Regions from separate parts of the Shewanella sp. SNU WT4 genome, predicted to be linked through region 3. Evidence: predicted binding sites of a transcription regulator. Region 3 holds the regulator's gene; each other region holds the start of a gene.
What was found. The regulator sigma-54, encoded in region 3, starts transcription at its own class of promoters, with help from an activator protein. The targets are predictions, from matches to a motif close to GTTGGCACGNNNNTNGNNT.

Region 1: a site for sigma-54 is predicted at 1,070-1,088, ahead of fliE (flagellar hook-basal body complex protein FliE). Genes of this name have one in related genera too.
Region 2: a site for sigma-54 is predicted at 1,039-1,057, ahead of glnA (glutamate--ammonia ligase). Genes of this name have one in related genera too.
Region 4: a site for sigma-54 is predicted at 812-830, ahead of flgB (flagellar basal body rod protein FlgB). Genes of this name have one in related genera too.

The regions. Positions count from the first base shown of each region.
Region 1 is NZ_CP041151.1:3,178,699-3,180,906, forward strand. It holds gene fliF (flagellar basal-body MS-ring/collar protein FliF) at 1-581, opposite strand, end outside; gene fliE (flagellar hook-basal body complex protein FliE) at 685-1,020, opposite strand; gene FJQ87_RS14300 (sigma-54 dependent transcriptional regulator) at 1,354-2,208, opposite strand, start outside.
Region 2 is NZ_CP041151.1:680,472-682,679, reverse strand. It holds gene typA (translational GTPase TypA) at 1-743, opposite strand, end outside; gene glnA (glutamate--ammonia ligase) at 1,144-2,208, shown strand, end outside.
Region 3 is NZ_CP041151.1:956,854-959,061, reverse strand. It holds gene lptB (LPS export ABC transporter ATP-binding protein) at 1-197, shown strand, start outside; gene FJQ87_RS04295 (RNA polymerase factor sigma-54) at 303-1,871, shown strand; gene hpf (ribosome hibernation promoting factor) at 1,900-2,187, shown strand; gene ptsN (PTS IIA-like nitrogen regulatory protein PtsN) at 2,190-2,208, shown strand, end outside.
Region 4 is NZ_CP041151.1:3,202,168-3,204,375, reverse strand. It holds gene FJQ87_RS14415 (IS4 family transposase) at 1-652, opposite strand, end outside; gene flgB (flagellar basal body rod protein FlgB) at 863-1,273, shown strand; gene flgC (flagellar basal body rod protein FlgC) at 1,276-1,692, shown strand; gene FJQ87_RS14400 (flagellar hook assembly protein FlgD) at 1,712-2,208, shown strand, end outside.

The DNA.
Region 1 (2,208 bases), 1.8 Mb from region 3:
GCTAACCCAGCGCGCCGAGTAGTCACTACCACAGTGGCACTTGGCTGACTGCGATGGCGCGCAAACACATTCTCTTTAGGCAGAGCTAAAATCACCTTAGCCCGGCTAATGCTGGTAAGCTCTTCAATCGCCTTGGCTAAATGTTGCTCTTGGCTGAACTTTAACCGTGCTTGCTCCATTTGCTGGCTAACGCCAAAACCGGTTTCTTTACTTAAGAAATCAGCGCTGCTGGTCGCTGTTTCAACACCGGCGCGGGACAGTAACATCTTAACGCTTTGATACTGCTCTTCAGACACCTTAATCACATCCACATCAATCTTATAGTCAACGCGGTTTTTATCGAGCACATCAAGGACCTCAACCATCTGTTGAGTATCCATTTTAGGTAAAGGTCTAAATTCAGGCTCTTGCGCCCAGATCATGATAAACACAGCCACAGCTAAACAAATTGCTAATGCTAAAATCATGGTGATTTGACGCAAAACATCACTGCCGCCAAAACGGCTACTCTTGCCTGATTCATGTTCTTGAGCGGCGCCATTATCGGCATTTATGGTGGCAGCATCGGCGCCAGTGATCACGTTTGTACTCACAGTATCATTCCTGAATTTTTTAGCTGTCCAGAACCTTTTATAGCAGCCCCTTACATATCAAGCGCTGACATCACTTAGCCGCGGCTTGGTATCACACTGGCATGCTCATAATCTCTTTATAAGCATCAACGAACTTATTGCGAACTTGTAGGGTTGCTTCAAAAGCCACACTGGCTTTTTCGCGGGCGATGACGGTATCAGATAGGCTCACGCGGGTGTCGCCCATTTCCAGCCGCGTCGCCAAGCTGCTGGAGTTATGTTGCAACTCATTGACAGAACCTATGGCTTGATTGAGCAATTGCGAAAAATCGGCGCCTTGAGTGTTATTAACCTGACGCATTGACTCAGGTAATAGGTTGGTCGACGGGGAAATTTCAGCTTTGATGGCCTGCATTTCAGCAAACAAGGGGTTAGTGGTAATTTGCATCATAGCCTCCTGACGGCAACTTGACTCTTTGGCGAGTAGTCATCTCTCGATGCAATTAGTTTGCCAACACTAATATTGACGAGTTAGCTGTAAGTCGGTGGACATGAAGGGAATGAATCTAGACGGGCTATGTGGTTAAGCTATGTTGCCAAGCTATCTTGTCAGGCTATCTGAGTAACGAACTCGCTTAGCTACGCCTAATATCTATGACCAATAACTATGACTAATTAACTCAGTTGGTTATCAAAAAAAGTTGCCATAACAAATAATCAGCACTCAGCCCAAGTTAACGCTTAAGCTGGTTAACTTGGGCTGAATGATTGCAACGGGCGACTAAATCGCCATGCCAAGCTCGCGCATTCTAGCCATTTTATAGCGCAAAGTTCTGGCGCTAATGCCGAGCTTTTCAGCCACTAACTTACGGCTACCTTGGCATTGATTTAAAGTTTCAAGAATGATCACATGCTCTTGGGCTTGCAACTCTTGCCCTAGCCCTTCGCTATTAACTGGCTCTTGTTCTTGAGCATTAAAAGCTATGGGTTCCTGAGTATCGATAATGATATCTATGGCGCTAATATTTAGCCCTTGGCACAAAATTAGCGCTCTTTGCATGACGTTATCAAGCTCGCGCACATTGCCAGGCCAGCGATGACCTAATAAGCGCCGACAGGCGATATCATCAAGCTCAGGTACGGCTCTTTGACTGTGCTCACAATGGCGCGTCAATAAATGCCGTGCCAGCGGTAAAATATCCAGCGGCCTGTCTTTTAAGGCCGGCCAAGTGAGCGGGAACACATTGATGCGATAGTATAAATCTTCTCTAAACTCGCCATTATCCACCGCAGCTTTTAAATCACGGTTTGAGGTCGCTAAAATCCGCACGTTCAGGGCTATGGTTTTGCGGCCGCCTAAACGCTCGACCTCGCGCTCTTGCAATACCCGCAGCAACTTAGCTTGCAACGACAAATCCATTTCAGAGATTTCATCGAGCAGTAAAGTGCCGCCCTCGGCTTGCTCAAACTTGCCAGGGCACGCTTGATAAGCGCCAGTAAATGCGCCTTTCTCGTAACCAAATAAGGTGGCTTCAAGCATATTTTCAGGAATCGCGGCGCAGTTAATCGCCACAAACGGCGCGTTGCTGCGTGCGCTATGCTGATGGATATAGCGCGCTAACACTTCTTTACCTGA
Region 2 (2,208 bases), 280 kb from region 3:
TTACGAACTTTACCATCAGCACCAACAATACTTACCTGTTGGTTAGTTTTGATGCTACCACGGTTAATACGGCCGATACCGATAACACCCACGTATGAGTTGTAATCCAGCTGAGAAATCTGCATCTGGAAGGTACCGTCACTGTCAGCATCTGGAGGAGATACGCGATCAATGATAGTTTGGAACAGTGGAGTCATGTCATCGCTAGCAACATCCGGATCCAAAGTCGCGAAACCGTTTAATGCAGAAGCATAAACAATTGGGAAGTCCAACTGCTCATCGGTAGCGCCTAAGTTATCGAACAGGTCGAATACTTGATCGATAACCCAATCAGGACGAGCGCCTGGACGGTCAATCTTGTTGATAACAACGATTGGCTTCAGACCTTGAGCAAAAGCTTTCTGAGTCACGAAGCGAGTTTGTGGCATAGGACCATCAACCGCATCAACCAGCAATAATACTGAATCAACCATCGACATAACACGCTCTACTTCACCACCGAAATCGGCGTGACCAGGAGTGTCAACGATGTTAATACGGTAATCATTCCATTTGATGGCAGTGTTCTTTGCCAGAATCGTGATCCCACGTTCTTTTTCCAGATCGTTGGAGTCCATTACTCGCTCTGTTGCTTCGCCACGAGTCGCCAGAGTACCTGACTGACCCAGCAGCTTATCAACCAAGGTCGTTTTACCATGGTCAACGTGCGCAATGATTGCGATGTTACGTAATTTTTCTAGCACAGATAAAACCTCTTACCATCAAAAACATTAAGGGCATTTGCCACCGCTAAACAGTATAGTGGTTGCAATAAAAAGTGGTACATTCTACTCTACGGGAGCCTTGCCGCACAGGATTATTTTTTGGCCACTCATGGAAACCTTCGCCAGCTCGCTCATCTGCTCCCAAATGCACCCTAATGGTGAAGTTATCTGCTCCTGCCCCAAAATATATCATCGTGCGCACCATATTGGTGCAAACCGAGTCAACCTCGCTCAACAAGAACCACCAAACACAATATAAACAATAACTTAAATAATTGGCACGACTTTCGCTTTATATTGGCTAACCCTGTCGAAAGCCATTTAGGCAGACAATAATAAATTGATTAGTGAGTGCTTTACCCTACCGGAGGCTTAAACAATGTCGTATGAAGCAGTTTTACAACAATTAGCAGAACACGAAGTAAAATTTGTTGATTTACGTTTTACCGATACCAAAGGTAAAGAACAGCACGTGACTATTCCTACCCATCAAGTAGATGCCGACTTTTTTGAAGACGGCAAAATGTTTGATGGTTCATCGATTGCAGGTTGGAAAGGCATCAGTGAATCTGACATGGTGTTAATGCCAGATCCAGACACTTTCTTGTTAGATCCGTTCACCGAAGAAACTACTGCACTGATCCGCTGTGACATTTTAGAGCCAGGCACAATGCAAGGTTACAATCGTGACCCACGCTCTATCGCTAAGAAAGCGGAAGAGTATCTGCGTGCCACCGGCATTGCTGATACCGTATTAGTCGGTCCAGAGCCAGAATTCTTCCTGTTTGACGATGTCCGTTTTGGTACTGACATGTCAGGCTGTTTCGTAAAAATTGATGCCAAAGAAGCGGCATGGAACTCAGGCACTAGCTATGAAGGCGGCAACACTGGCCATCGCCCTATGGTCAAAGGCGGTTACTTCCCAGTAGCACCTGTAGACTCATCACAAGACTTACGTAGCGCTATGTGTTTAGTGCTGGAAGAAATGGGTCAAGTGGTTGAAGCGCATCACCATGAAGTGGCGACTGCAGGTCAAAACGAAATTGCAACTCGCTTTAATACCCTGACTAAAAAAGCCGACGAAATTCAAATTCTTAAGTATGTGGTTCATAACATGGCTCACGCCTATGGTAAGACCGCAACTTTCATGCCTAAGCCAATCGTAGGCGATAACGGTAGCGGCATGCACGTGCACCAGTCACTGTCTAAAGATGGCGTTAACTTATTTGCTGGCGACAAGTACGCAGGGTTAAGTGAATTAGCTCTGTTCTACATTGGCGGTATTATTAAGCACGCTCGCGCCATCAATGCTTTCACTAACCCAAGCACTAACTCTTATAAGCGCTTAGTACCGCATTTTGAAGCGCCTGTGATGTTGGCATACTCTGCCCGTAACCGCAGCGCCTCAATCCGCATTCCGGTAGTACCAAGCCCTAAGGGTCGT
Region 3 (2,208 bases):
AAAAGATCATCGAACAACTCAAAAGCCGCGGGCTTGGGGTGTTAATCACAGATCATAACGTCCGTGAAACCTTAGACGTCTGTGAGCATGCCTATATCGTTAGCCATGGCGAATTGATTGCAGAAGGTACTCCCGCTGAAATATTAGATAACCAACAAGTGCGCGCAGTGTACTTAGGTGAACAATTCAGGCTATAGTTAACGTTAACAAGGCGATCAGTAAGGTCGTCTTTTACTTTGTGATATACGCTTATTATTCAGTGTTTTCCATCACAACTCTCATAAGTAGGGATAGCGGTAATTATGAAAGCGTCACTCCAGCTTAGACTGGGTCAGCAACTTACCATGACTCCGCAATTGCAGCAGGCCATTCGTCTGCTGCAATTATCATCCATGGAACTACAGCAGGAAATCCAGCAAGCCCTGGAGTCTAATCCGCTATTAGAATTGGATGAAGAGCAATATGATCCCATCCAAGCCGCGACGGAAGGCAACGAGTTCGATGTCACTCACGTTAAGAATCAGGACAAAGAACTAGAAACCAATGACAACAATACAGCAGACAGCAGCGACATGAGTTATGAAGCTGATGCCGTTGAAGCTGACTCCTATGAAGTCGATATGGAGCGCGATAGTTCAAGTGTCGATACTAGTGATGCCCTCACCCAAGAAACTATGCCAGAAGAGCTGCCTTTTGATAGCAGTTGGGATGAAGTGTTTACCGCAACTAGTAACACAGGCTCTGCTAATCTGCGCGATGATGACATGCCGTTTCAAGGTGAAACCTGCGAAGGCTTGTATGAGCATTTAGAATGGCAAAAGAATCTGACTCCGTTTAGCGATACCGATCGCGCCATTGCTACCACTATTATTGAAGCGATTGATGAACGCGGTTATCTCACCTTATCGACTGCTGAAATTCTGGATGCCATTAGTGATGATGACGATATAGAGCTTGATGAAGTGGAAGCTGTGCTTAAACGGATTCAGCATTTTGATCCCATAGGTGTCGGCGCCCGAGATTTGCGCGAATGTTTACTTATTCAGCTGTCGCATTTTAATGAAAACACACCATATTTAGCGGAAGCTAGACTGCTGATTGATGAACATTTGGATGTCTTAGCCGCCAAAGATTTTCGTTTATTAATGCGAAAAACTCGGCTCAAAGAAGATGATGTCAAATATGCGCTGCAACTGATCCAGACCTTAAATCCGCGCCCCGGCTCGTTAATTACGCCAAATAGCGATGAATACGTGATCCCTGATGTATCGGTCAGCAAAAAAAATGGTCGTTGGGTTGTAGAGCTCAATCCCGATAATATGCCTAAACTGAATGTAAACCAGCATTATGCCGCCATGGCTCGCAGCAGTCGCAATCAAGCCGATAGTCAGTTTATTCGCGGCCACTTGCAAGAAGCCAAATGGTTTATTAAAAGTTTAGAGAGTCGCAATGATACGCTTCTAAAGGTGGCGACTTGCATAGTTGAGTTCCAGCAAGGTTTCTTTGAGTTTGGTGAAGAAGCGATGAAACCTATGGTTCTTAATGACATAGCTGAAGCCGTTGAAATGCATGAATCGACGATTTCACGGGTGACGACTCAAAAATATATGCATACCCCTAAGGGGATTTTTGAATTAAAGTACTTTTTCTCTAGCCATGTAGGCACGGATGACGGCGGAGAATGCTCCTCTACAGCAATTAGAGCTTTTATAAAGAAGCTAGTCGCTGCAGAAAACCAAAAGAAACCACTGAGTGACAGTAAAATGGCTCAGCTTTTGGCAGAACAGGGAATTAACGTTGCACGGCGCACCATAGCTAAATATCGAGAAGCTATGTTGATCCCACCGTCCAATCAGCGTAAAAGTTTATAACCCACCATTTCACTGGAGGCAGGCATCTATGCAAATTAATCTGACAGGGCACCACGTAGAAGTAACCGATTCGTTACGCGAGTATGTTGAAAACAAGTTCACAAAGCTTGAACGTCATTTTGAACAGATCAATAATGTGCATGTTGTTTTAAATGTTGAAAAAAATCAGCAGATTGCTGAAGCCAAGCTACTAGTGAGTGGCGGTGAAATATTCGCTACCTCCGAACATCAAGATATGTACGCCGCGATTGACGCCCTGATAGATAAGTTGGACCGTCAAGTCATTAAACACAAAGAGAAATTGATAAAACATTAACGATGGAACTCAGTACCATCC
Region 4 (2,208 bases), 1.8 Mb from region 3:
CGTGCAAAAGCCCCAACGAATAGAAGCCTCTGTCAAACAGCGTCAGGCTGTTATTGGGTATGCTGGATATCAGTTCGGCGGCTAAATTCATTTCACTGACAGCAACAGAATCAAAGGCGCTGTTCAATACCAAGTGACTGCTTAATTCCATCATGCAAACCATACGAATTTGAGGATAGGCAGCATCACCAGCAGCATTGGCGGTTTTGGCAAAGGCCTGGTTGTTTTGCTCACTATCAGGTGTTCGCCACACGACACCATCGACACCGTAGAGGTTGAGTCCACACCAATGAGGATGCTCTGCTCTCTCATGCCAAGTCTTGGCGCTTCGCTTAAACACATCCTGAACAACGTCAGAGCCCAGGCGCTTGCGCGCTTGCGTGACAGCGCTGCGAGCCACGTAATCCACCTCTTGAGGTAAGACGATATCAAGCTTATTGATGAGAGAGCGGACGGACTCGCCTCTGAACAGAGCCATACCAATCACCGCCCAAATCATGGCATCCATAGGTAACTTACGTCGCCGTAAACTGGCAACACCATGTGAATCAAGGCACGACTGAATTAAATCTGGCTCAAGCACATCGGCCAGACAGGTGAATTCGGTATGGCGATTGATATGAGTACGCGCCAAAGCTTCTGAAAGTTGCATAAAAAAATCCGATGACATGGGGTCATCGGATTTTGATCCTTTCAGTGAGATCGTCAAGCGATCTGTCTTAACTGATCGGCATTACAGCTAATCCTGTGGTTTTTTGCTTTTAACTCAGCTAACCCATTGATTTAGTAAATTTGCTGCCGTCATTTCTGTTCTGGCACATCAATTGCTATATGTTTGCTAACAAAGTGGGGAGGCAAAATTATGGCGATCAGTTTCGATAAAGCATTAGGCGTGCATCAGTACACTATCGGTGTGCGCGCGCAGCGGGCTGAAGTGATAGCTAGCAACATAGCAAACTCAGATACTCCAGGCTATAAGGCCAGAGATGTTGATTTTGCCATGGCGATGCAAGCGGCCACGGGTACACAATCGACTGCCACTATGCGCCTGCCCATGAGCCAAAGCCACGACAACCACTTTGATTTGCAATCTAAATTGGCGCCTGAACTTAAGTATCGCAATCCTAATCAAGCCGACACTGGGGATGGCAATACCGTGGATATTCAGCATGAACAAACAGCGTTTATGCAAAACTCGCTGGAATATCAAATGTCATTAGGATTTCTCGACAGTAAGTTTAGTGGCCTAACAAAAGCATTAAAAGGTAATTAATCATGAGCTTATTTAATATTTTTGATGTTTCAGGTAGCGGCATGACGGCGCAATCGATTCGGATGAATACCACGGCGAGTAATATTGCCAACGCCGATGCCGTGTCCAGTAGCCAAGATAAAACCTATCGCGCCCGTTATCCGGTATTTGAAGCCGCTATGGCCAAAGCGAGCCATCAGCAGCAACATGGCCAAGGTGTCGTGGTTAAGGGCATAGTGGAAAGTGATGAGTTACTGCAAAAGGAATATTCTCCCACACATCCTATGGCTGACGCCGATGGCTTTATTTATAAGCCCAATGTCAATGTCATGGAGCAAATGGCGGACATGATTTCCTCTTCGCGCTCGTATCAAATGAATGTGCAAGTGGCGGATGCCGCCAAGTCTATGCTGCAGCAGACACTGCGTATCGGTAAATAATAGGAGGTAAGTCGTGAACCTGGTTAATCCATTGGGTACCGGCCCCTTACCGGCAAATAGCCAATCTAACCTAGGTTCGGCTATTAGCAAAAATACGACAGTGACGACCAATCCGTTTTTAGACGGCATTCGTTTACCTGAAGATGCTAAGACCCCTGAACCTAAAGGCCAAGAACTGACACAAGCGGATTTCTTTGCCTTGCTGAGTCAACAGTTATCCATGCAAGACCCATTTAAGCCTGTGGGTAATGATCAGATGATTGCGCAGATGGCCTCGTTTTCAACCGTGGATGGCATTGCCAAGCTCAATGCTGAAATTGTAACGCTTAATAGTGTGATGACGTCCAGCCAAGCGTTGCAAGCGTCTGGTTTAGTTGGGCAAAAGGTGTTGATCCCATCAGCCACCACCCATGTGAGCGCCGAAGATCCTAATGTTAATGCGGTAGTCACTACCCCCCAACCTATTAAAGACATCATGGTGCGGGTTGAAGATCAAAAGGGTCAGCTAATCACTAC